Regions from separate parts of the Ruegeria sp. CG11 genome, predicted to be linked through region 3. Evidence: riboswitches for the same ligand, from Rfam matches in the RefSeq annotation. Region 3 holds a riboswitch; each other region holds the start of a gene.
What was found. A riboswitch is a leader RNA that binds a small molecule or an ion and turns the genes downstream of it on or off. The one in region 3 is predicted to bind cobalamin.
Positions count from the first base shown of each region.

Region 1: it holds a riboswitch for cobalamin, as region 3 does, so the genes downstream of both, ACR0KW_RS06100 (DUF1636 family protein) here and ACR0KW_RS18480 (hypothetical protein) in region 3, are expected to answer to the same signal.
Region 2: it holds a riboswitch for cobalamin, as region 3 does, so the genes downstream of both, ACR0KW_RS11930 (DUF1636 family protein) here and ACR0KW_RS18480 (hypothetical protein) in region 3, are expected to answer to the same signal.

Region 1 is NZ_JBQFRE010000002.1:5,276-8,512, reverse strand. It holds gene cobW (cobalamin biosynthesis protein CobW) at 1-964, opposite strand, end outside; gene ACR0KW_RS06100 (DUF1636 family protein) at 961-1,341, opposite strand; cobalamin riboswitch at 1,436-1,644, opposite strand; gene ACR0KW_RS06095 (LysR substrate-binding domain-containing protein) at 1,717-2,592, opposite strand; gene ACR0KW_RS06090 (NAD(P)-dependent oxidoreductase) at 2,696-3,237, shown strand, end outside.
Region 2 is NZ_JBQFRE010000004.1:124,852-128,088, reverse strand. It holds gene ACR0KW_RS11940 (ABC transporter substrate-binding protein) at 1-652, opposite strand, end outside; gene ACR0KW_RS11935 (ABC transporter ATP-binding protein) at 672-1,457, opposite strand; gene ACR0KW_RS11930 (DUF1636 family protein) at 1,454-1,810, opposite strand; cobalamin riboswitch at 1,913-2,113, opposite strand; gene ACR0KW_RS11925 (DUF3299 domain-containing protein) at 2,257-3,021, shown strand.
Region 3 is NZ_JBQFRE010000011.1:98,690-101,926, reverse strand. It holds gene ACR0KW_RS18490 (DNA polymerase III subunit gamma/tau) at 1-785, opposite strand, end outside; gene ACR0KW_RS18485 (protein-tyrosine phosphatase family protein) at 917-1,420, shown strand; gene ACR0KW_RS18480 (hypothetical protein) at 1,422-1,829, opposite strand; gene ACR0KW_RS18475 (hypothetical protein) at 1,826-1,954, opposite strand; cobalamin riboswitch at 1,912-2,132, opposite strand; gene ACR0KW_RS18470 (alpha/beta hydrolase family protein) at 2,275-3,132, shown strand; RNA gene ffs (signal recognition particle sRNA small type) at 3,172-3,237, opposite strand, start outside.

The DNA of each region.
Region 1 (3,237 bases), on a different contig from region 3:
GGCGCTCTTCACCGGGCTCCCACGGACGGTCATATTGGTGACGGACACGGGCGCCAACAGCCTGCACGAGCAGACGCATCGGTTTGCCTTCGACGGCGGCATAGCCTTTGACGCGCAGGATGTTCAGCTCATTGGCCAGACGTTCGATCTTGGCGACTAGATCGGCGGGATCGGTCTGTTCCGGCAGCTCGACGATGATGCTTTCGAAATCGTCATGCTCGTGATCGTGGTGGCCGTCGTGATGCGAGGGGCGCGCATCCATGTCATCCTCGGCTGCGGCTTCCAGACCCAGAACGACCCGCACGTCCACGGCGCCTTCAGCAACCTCGACCATGGGCAGGGGGCGTGGGGCCTCGGCGGCGATGATTTCCTTGGCTTTGGCCACACCTTCGGGACCAGCCAGATCGGGCTTGGTCAGCAGGATGATGTCGGCGCAGGAGATCTGGTCTTCGAACACCTCGGACAGGGGTGTTTCGTGGTCGATCGAGTCATCGGCCAGGCGCTGGGCGTCAACGGCCTCGACATTGGGGGCAAAACGACCTGCGGCGACGGCCTCGGCATCGGCCAGAGCGATCACGCCATCCACGGTGATCTTTGACCGGATATCCGGCCAGTCGAACGCTTTCAGCAGCGGCTTGGGCAGGGCGAGGCCGGAGGTTTCGATCAGGATGTGATCCGGGCGCGGCTCCAGCGCCATCAGTGCCTCGATGGTCGGAATGAAATCATCTGCCACGGTGCAGCATATGCAGCCGTTTGCCAGCTCCATGATGTTTTCTGCCGGGCAATCCGGGATGGCGCAGGATTTCAGGATGTCGCCGTCTACGCCCACATCGCCAAATTCGTTGACGACCACGGCCAGACGCTTGCCCTGCGGGTTCTGCATCAGGTGCTTGACCAGAGTGGTCTTGCCCGAACCCAGAAAGCCGGTGATCACAGTAACGGGGAGTTTCTCGAGGTTGCTCATTTCAGGGCTCCAATCGGGGGAATACGGGCCGCACAGTTTTTGCGGAAATGTTCGGGGCGCTCGCGCCATTTGACCAAGCCGTCCTCAGTCGCGAGGTACTTGGTGGCACCTTCGACAATGGTTTCGACATGGTCGTTTTCGTTGAGGTGTTCGTAGACAAAGGTCCAACGACCCGGACCACCGCGCAGCACGATGGAACAGCCTTCGTCACAGTTCGACAGGCATTCCACGGCTTTCAGCGTGATGCCCTCGGGCAGATCCGCCTGTTCCAATGCTTTGTGAAGCAAGGTTCCGGGCCGTTGCGCGTCGTCCTCGACGGGCAGGCCGCGGCGGCACGTGGTACAGACCAGCAGCTCGACTGGTGCGGTCACGGTCATGTCTCTCATCCCCCCAAATCCTCATTGCGGGGGACGGGGTTTCATGCGGGCCACGTGTTGCGACATGGACCCGACACCGGAACACCCCGCCCGGTTTCATCTTCGGGTGCTGGCAGGTCTCCCGGCTTGCGGATGTCAGAGGCGGGCCTCTGTCGGATGTCCCGCCTTCCCGGCCTTTTGGGCCAGTGGCTTTGGGCACCCTCTCCGGTCACGGTCGCGGGGGCGGCTGCGTTTGACGGATAACCGCTGACGCATTCCCTTTTCATCCATCCGGGGATGGACACCAACGCAAGCGACATGCGGCACGGGCAGGGGGGTTGTCAAGCGTGAGACATGGAAGGAAACGCCCAAGGACGGAAAAGCGACCAGCCTATGTCAATCAGCGGCATCGGTTGCCAGCCGATCCCGCAACCAGGCGCAAAACAATCCCGCTGCCGCCGTTGGCTGCGCAGCCCTCTGGGCGCTGACCAGGTAATGGGATTGGGCAAAGGGAATCGCCGGACCTGCAATCGCAATCGGCGCGCCCTGCCGGATTGCGTTTACTGCGAACCGCTCCAGGATCGTTGCATATCCCGCACCGGCCATCACGAGTTGCAGCGCCGCCACTGTCGTATCCACCGAATGTCGAGGTGGCTGGTCGGGGGGCGCAGTGCCGTTGGCCTGAAAATACCGCGCCCAGTTGTCCTCGTACCCGAGGATGTGAATCAGCGGACCGTTGTTCAGTATTGGCGAGCCGTCCCCGGCGCGGCAGACTGGAACCAGCCTTTCATCGGTAAGTTTTTCGGACCGCACCCCCGGCCAGTCGCCATAACCCAACCGGATTTCCACATCCACATCGCCGGGCGTCCCACTGTCGTTCCAGATGTGCGAGACCAGACGGACAGGGATATCCGGATGCCGGGCAGAGAAGTCTGGCAGTTCAGCGGCCACCCAGTAGGTCGCCGTCGAAATCGCAGCCCGGATCGTCAGGGTCTGACGTGAGGCCGGGCCAAACAGGCTGTTGGTAGACAGCGCGATATCTGACAACGCTCGCCGCACCGTCAGCGAATAGGACTGCCCCAGCTCGGTCAACTCCAGTCGCCGTGCATTTCGGGTGAACAGCTTTTGCCCCAGCTCGGCCTCGAGGGACCGAATATGCAGCGAAACCGCTGTCTGCGTCAGGCCAAGCTCTTGCGCGGTTGTGGTGAAATTCAGATGGCGCGCGGCGGATTCAAAACTGCGTAGCCATGCGGGGTTTGGAAGGCGATCCATCTATCACCAAAAAATTTTGCCCATAACTAGCTTTATTATTCATTTTTGTTTCCGGCAGGCAACAGGTTTACTCGGCGCAAACAGCGACCTTCGGGAGGGTAATATGAAAGTCGGATTTATCGGATTGGGAAATGTCGGTGGGAAGCTGTCCGGCTCGCTGCTGCGCAACGGAATTGATCTGACTGTTCATGACCTCAACCCCGATCTGGTGGCAGAATTTGTGGCCCAAGGCGCCAAAGCAGCCGAAAACCCGGCGCAGATGATGCGGGATTGCGATGCGGTCATCACTTGTCTGCCGTCCCCCGCCGCCTCGAATGCCGTGATGCAGCAGATGCTGCCTGAGGTCGGCCCGGGCAAAATCTGGATGGAGATGTCGACCACCGACGAGGCCGAGGTCAAACGTCTGGGTGCGATGGTGATCGAACGCGGCGGCGCCGCCGTCGATTGCCCCGTGTCCGGTGGGTGCCACCGGGCGGCGACCGGCAATATTTCGATCTTTGCCGGCTGCGACCGTGCAACCTTCGAGCGGATTTTGCCGTTTCTGACCACGATGGGCCGCCGTGTGCTGCATACCGGGGAACTGGGCACAGCCTCGGTTCTGAAGGTGCTGACCAACTATCTGGCCACCGCCAACCTGATCACCTG
Region 2 (3,237 bases), on a different contig from region 3:
TCATCGCGTCGGGGATGGCGAATTTGCCAGCGGTGAAGGGCGCGTCCGCCGGGCCGTCCAGTAGGAAGACACGGGGTTTGGCCAGATCGGTGGTCTGCGCTTCGATCGCAGCGAGTTCCTGTTTCCAGCTGTCCACCAGCGCCTCGGCCTTGTCGTCGACATGCATCACCTTGCCCAGACGCAGCACGTCGTCGAACAGCAGGTCCATGCTGGCCTCGGGGCGTTCCTTGTCCAGATGCACGCAGCTTTCGGTCAGGATCATGGTCTTGATGCCAAAGGGCTCAAGCGTGTCGGGCGTCACATCGCCACCGGGTTTCATGCCGTAATACCAACCGGCAAAGAACAGGTCGGGTTCGACCGCGACGAGGTTTTCAACGGTCGGGTATTTCGGCGCAAGCTCGGGGATGTCGCCGCGCAGCGTGTCGAATTCGGGGCTGGTCTTGTACCAGCCGGTGATGCCTGTCAGGCCCACAATCTTGTCCTGCAGGCCCAGCGCAAAAGCCATGTCGGTCATGTTCATGTCATGCACGACCAACCGTTCGGGCTGAGTCTCAAAAACCAGTGGCGCGCCGCAATTGTCGACCGTCACCTCATGTGCAAAGGCGCCGCCTGCGAAGGCGGTGATCAGGGCCGCAGACCAGATTTGTTTCATTGGGGGGAGTTTCCTTGCTTTAGTTTGAAACGGGTGTTCTTCGGATATCCAGGGCCGGGATCACTCGGCCTTCATGCTGGAAACACAGGTAGTCGACGCCGAACGTGTCGCGCACATGCGCGGGCGTCAGAACCTCGGCCACAGGGCCAAAGCTGGTTAGGCGCGTGGATTTCATTAGTGCCACATGGGTGGCGAATTCGGGGATCATGACCAGGTCGTGCACGATCATGACCACGGTGATGCCCAGTTCGGCTACCAGCGACAGCATCCGGCCCTTGGCGTCCGGGTCCAGATGGTTGGTGGGCTCATCCAGGAACAGCAGCGACGGGTTCTGCGCCAGCGCCCGCGCGATATGGGCCCGCTGACGCTCGCCGCCGGACAGAAGGGCCATCCGTTTGCCTGCCAACGCACCCAGCCCGGTCAAGTCCAGTATCCGGTCAAGCTCGGCCGCGTGAGCATCAGCAGATCGGTCGGAGCGGATCGGGATCTGACCCAGCGCAACGTAATCGCGCAGCAGCAACCGACCGTCGGGAAACTCTTGCTGGCTGACCACGGCGATCATGCGCGCGCGTTCTGATGCGGACATCTGTTTAAGGCTGCGCCCGTTGATCAGGACATCCCCCAGAACCATCTCGGCAGCACCGCACAGAAGGTTCAGAAGCGTTGTTTTCCCTGCCCCGTTCGGCCCGGCAATGGCCAGGATTGCGCCCTTGTCCAGTTCGAACGAAGCGCCCTGCAGCAGGGCGTCGCCGTTGAGCGCAAAGTACTCCAGGTCACGTGCGACCAGAAACGCGGGGTTTGTCATGGGTGCTCCTCCACGTTCAGGCAGGGCATACGGGACAGGGTTTTGGTGAACAATGCGCGCGGACGGTCGGTGGCATTGGTCCAGCCGTCGGCGCTGTCGTGGAATTGCCGTGCAAACTCGGCAACTGCGTTGATGTCGCGTTCTGATTGAATATCACCGAACAGGTACTGCGCTTTGCCAACAGCCTGAAATCCAACAGTTGTCGGCCTTTCGCATCCCGCCATGCAATCGACAGTCCTCACCGCAAAGCCCGCAGGCAGATTGCCCTCCAACGCGGTGCGCAAGGCATCAGCATTCTCTGGCCCCTTGCAGGTCTCGCAGATCAGAAGGAAATGATCAGGTGTTTCCGGCATTGCCCGCTCCGCTCGTTTTCAAACGCGCAGAGAAGGTGCCAATCATAGGAACACGTGTCAGACGTGTCATCATAGCCTCCTTCCAGGACGCCCCGCCCCGGGTTGGTTGAACATATGATGGCAGGTCTCCTGACTTGCGGGTCGATGCTTGGCCATCCTTCCCGGCCCAAAAGGCCAGTGGGTGTATGGCGTCGCTCACCGCTTACAGTTGCGGGGGCAGTCACGGAGTTGGCCAATTGACAGGGCCGCACCGTATTCCCTTTTCATCCCCTTTTTGGGGGAACCATCACCAGATTGACTGCCCGAGATGGCCCGATGCGTCAATCATAAATTTGATTCTTGGAGGTTTGTTTTCCGGCGCAGCCCTACAGCGACCGAGCGCCCTGCAAAGACGACATCTGCAGAAACCCACTGGAATGATCCGGGCAGAGCGATAGAGTCCAACCATGCGATATTGGCTTCCCCTTGCGACGATTCTGGCGTTGGTCCTGTGCGGCCAATCTGCAGCTGTAGCCCAGGGGGTTGCGTTGGATTGGTCCGATCTGCCGGATCCGTCCGTTCAGGTCTTCGACGACCCGTATCGCGATCTAAGCCCCGAACAGTTCGACGACGTGCTTTTCGCCGTACGCCTGCGCGGCAGGCTGCATCAGGATGTGGGCAGCCCCGAAGAACGGCTGAAATGGCAGGAGCTTTTGGTTGAGACTGAGGACGCCCTGGCGTCGGATGGAATCGATATCGACTGGCTGCTGGACCAGCGGCATGTCGTGGCCCAGAACCGAGAGCGGGCCGGGACTGCAGGAAACCCCGAATTCGACGGTCAGACTGTGACGCTGGCAGGGTTTGCCATTCCGGCGCCACCCGATGCGGATGGCAATGCCATAGCTTATCTGGTGCCTCAGCGTGGGATGTGCAGCCACATGCCGCCGCCGCCGCCCAATCAGATGATCCGGGTGCAGCTGAATGAGGACTGGGCGCCCAGCTATGTCCACGAGCCGGTCCGACTGACCGGAAAGCTGACCATCGATCCTTCAGAGCAGAACATGATGGTGGTGGATGGTCTCTTGCCCATGCGTGCGACATTCCGACTGGAGGCAGATAGCGTTGAAACCCTTGAAATACAGGGCGAACAGCCGGAGCGGACGCAAAGCATCGCCGATCGTATCCGCGCCGCAGGCAACCGCAAGACCGGCGGGGCGAAGGTGTCTGAATGACGCGACCGCCGGATCGGCCCCCCGGAATGGCATACAGATTGGTTCCCGAAAGAAACCCGTCATCTTTGGTGGTTTGGCAAACCCTTTTCTCAAGGTACGCTGAAGTATCTTAGTTGAATGTATGATTGATGTTGGTTTGAGCCTCTTCTGAGGCCATGGGTGAGGCTATGTTGCACAAATGCGCCAAGGGATTCACTGTTTGAATCTCAGGTGATG
Region 3 (3,237 bases):
TCCAGCACCCGCCCGCGATCGGCCAGGCCCAGCATTGCGCGCACTTGGTCGGCGCTGGTTTCCCCGGCCCCGTGCGAGATTGCCTGGTCCAGCAGAGAAGTTGCATCCCGCGCCGACCCCTCGGCCGCGCGGGTGATCAGCGCCAGCGCGTCATCCGCGATCTGGGCGTTCTCGGCCGCTGCGATCTTGCTGAGCAGGCCGATCATGTCCTCAGGTTCAATCCGGCGCAGGTCGAACCGCTGACAGCGGGACAACACCGTTACCGGGACTTTGCGAATCTCGGTTGTGGCGAAGATGAACTTCACATGTTCGGGCGGTTCCTCAAGCGTCTTGAGTAGCGCGTTGAACGCACTGGTCGAGAGCATGTGGACCTCGTCGATGATGTAGATCTTGTAGCGGGCAGAGGCAGCGCGATATCGGACGCTGTCGATGATCTCGCGAATATCGTTTACGCCGGTGCGGCTGGCGGCGTCCATCTCCATGACGTCGACGTGGCGGCCCTCCATGATGGCCACGCAATGTTCGCACTGGCCGCAGGGTTCGGTGGTCGGCTTGCCCTCGCCATCTGGACCGATGCAGTTCATGCCTTTGGCGATGATCCGCGCCGTAGTGGTTTTGCCGGTGCCGCGAATGCCGGTCATGATGAAGGCCTGCGCGATCCGGTCGGCCTCGAACGCATTTTTCAGCGTGCGCACCATGGCGTCCTGGCCAACGAGGTCAGCAAAGGTTTCCGGGCGGTATTTGCGGGCAAGAACCTGATAGGCGGGGCTGGGCGTGTCGTTCATGTCTGCTCTGTCGGATTCGGGTTCCGATCCAGCGTAGAGACCCCCGCCGCCCGCGTCCACATCCCGCTTGGCGAATTTCCGTTTGCGTCGCAGTTTATGTACCATAGACGCGTAGGTAGGAGGGCTATCGCTTGAGACTGTTTGCAATTCATCCCGTGCAGGTGGGGAACGGTACGGTTGCCCTCTCGCCGCTGCCGGGGCGTGCGGGCAATTACCTGCAAGATCTTGGCGTCGTTCGAGACTGGCAGCCCGATCTGGTGATTTCCATGACCACTGAAGGTGAGATGCTGCAGGAGGGTGCCGCCGGATTCGGCGACGATCTGCGCGCCGCGGCAATCGGCTGGGCGCATCTGCCGGTCATGGATTTTGGTGCGCCGCCGCCTGAGGTGCAGGCCGCATGGCCCGAGGTCAGCGCGGTGGCGGCACAGGTTCTGGCCCGCGGAGGGCGGGTGTTGGTACATTGCCGGGGCGGTTGCGGGCGGTCCGGGATGATTGCCCTGCGCCTTATGGTCGAACACGGCGAACGCCCCGAGGCAGCGCTGAAACGCCTGCGCGCCGTGCGGCCCTGCGCCGTTGAGACCGACGGCCAGTTGGAGTGGGCCGCACAGGCGTCCGGCACCCGGCCATACAACTAGTTCATAGCGCCGCGTGCCGTTCCGGCTGCGCAACGGGGCTTTGCGCAATCACCGAGGCTTCGAGCATCGCGCAGGGCGGTGTCGGCAGTAGCTTGGCCGGGCGGGTCGTGAATTCAAGGCCGAACATCATATCCGCATAATCGTCCAGCGTTTCGATCGCGGTATCGACATCGGTTCCGCAAAACACGCGAATCTGATCCGCCTGCGCGCGAAACCGTGCAAAACAGCCCTGCGCGCAATGGGTCAGTTCGCTGCTGCCCTCAACTTCGAAATCCGGGGTGGTCGCAGGTGCGGCGGCCTCCATCGCCTGCACGACTGCGCGGGCCATCTGTGCCAGAGCAGGGCAGGTTTTGCCGGTTTTCTGGCAAACGGTTGCGGTGAATTGATGTGTCTTCGTCTTCCAGATCATGGTGCGCCCTCCGCGCGCAGGACGGGGGCGTAGAACAGGTGTGACAGCGTGCTGACGACCTGCCCGGACACCCCGCCCGAGTTTCGGTTTTGCTTCGATGGCAGGTCTCCTGACTTGCGGGTCATCGCTTTGCCGACCTTCCCAGCCTTGCGGCCAGTGGTGTTTCGGCATTGCTCACCGCTTACAGTTGCGGGGGCAGTCGCGGCCTTGGTTCGTTCCGGCATAACCGGGCAGAACCGCACCGTGTTCCCTTTTCATCCCGCCCCGGGACCGGGGACGAGAACCATCACCGCATCGCTAGCTGGTGCGGGCGGCCCGAGTCAAGCGGGCAATTTGCGCGGCCAAGTGGACGTGTGGTCATGTTCGGGCGCTGTTGACTTGTGGCGAGAATCACGGCGGACTGGAGGAAGTGAACTGATCGGTTCAAAAACCCGGAGGCCGCCCCATGCTGGACGCTGCACAGACTGTATCGACCGAGGATTTCCGGTTTCCGTCAGGCGCTGGAACCCTGTCCGCACGCCTGTATCTGCCGACGGTGGCTCCTAGAGTGGTCGTGGTCATTCACGGCGCAACTGGCGTGCCGCGGGATTACTATCAGCATTTTGCCCGCTGGCTGGCTGAGGTACAGGGGATGGTCTGTCTGACCTATGACTACAGCGATTTTGGTCATTCTTTGCGCGGGCCGTTGCGGGCATCGCGGGTCAAGATGGCCGACTGGGCTTTGATCGACATGCCCGCCGCGCGGGCCGAGATGCGGCGCAGGTTTCCCGATGCGCAGCAGTGGAGCATCGGTCATTCCGTCGGCGGGATGCTTGGGCCAATACAACCTGACATCGATCAGATCGACCGTATGATCTGCGTCTGTTCCGGGCCCGTGACGGTGTCGGATCACCCCTGGCCCTATCGGGCGCTGGCTTTGCTGTTCTGGTACGGCCATGCGCCCTTGGCGGTAAAAGCCTTGGGGTATCTTCCGGGCAAGGCGCTGGGGTTCGGGGCAGATCTGCCTGCATCGGTCTATTGGCAGTGGCGACGGTGGTGTACTGCGCCGCGCAACTATCTGCCCGAGATCGGGGTCACTCTGCCTGAAGCGCGCTGGGCGCAGTCAGAGACGCCTGTGGATCTGTTCACCTTCGAGGATGACGATCTTGTGCCACCAGCGGCAGTCTGGCGGCTGGCTGATTTGTATGGGTCGCTCGCGCGGCGTCATCTGTTGTCACCCGGTGAATTCGGCCTGCCCGGCGTTGGCCATATCGGTGCCTTCGCGCGCCGCAACGCTGCCGTTTGGCCGCGACTGATTGCATGACACTGCCGCTTCCGGCGTTCTGTATTCGCTATGAGGAAGAAGTGAGAGGTTGGACATCGACCCAAGCGGGGCTCGTTGTGGCTGCTTCCTTCCGGACCTGACCAG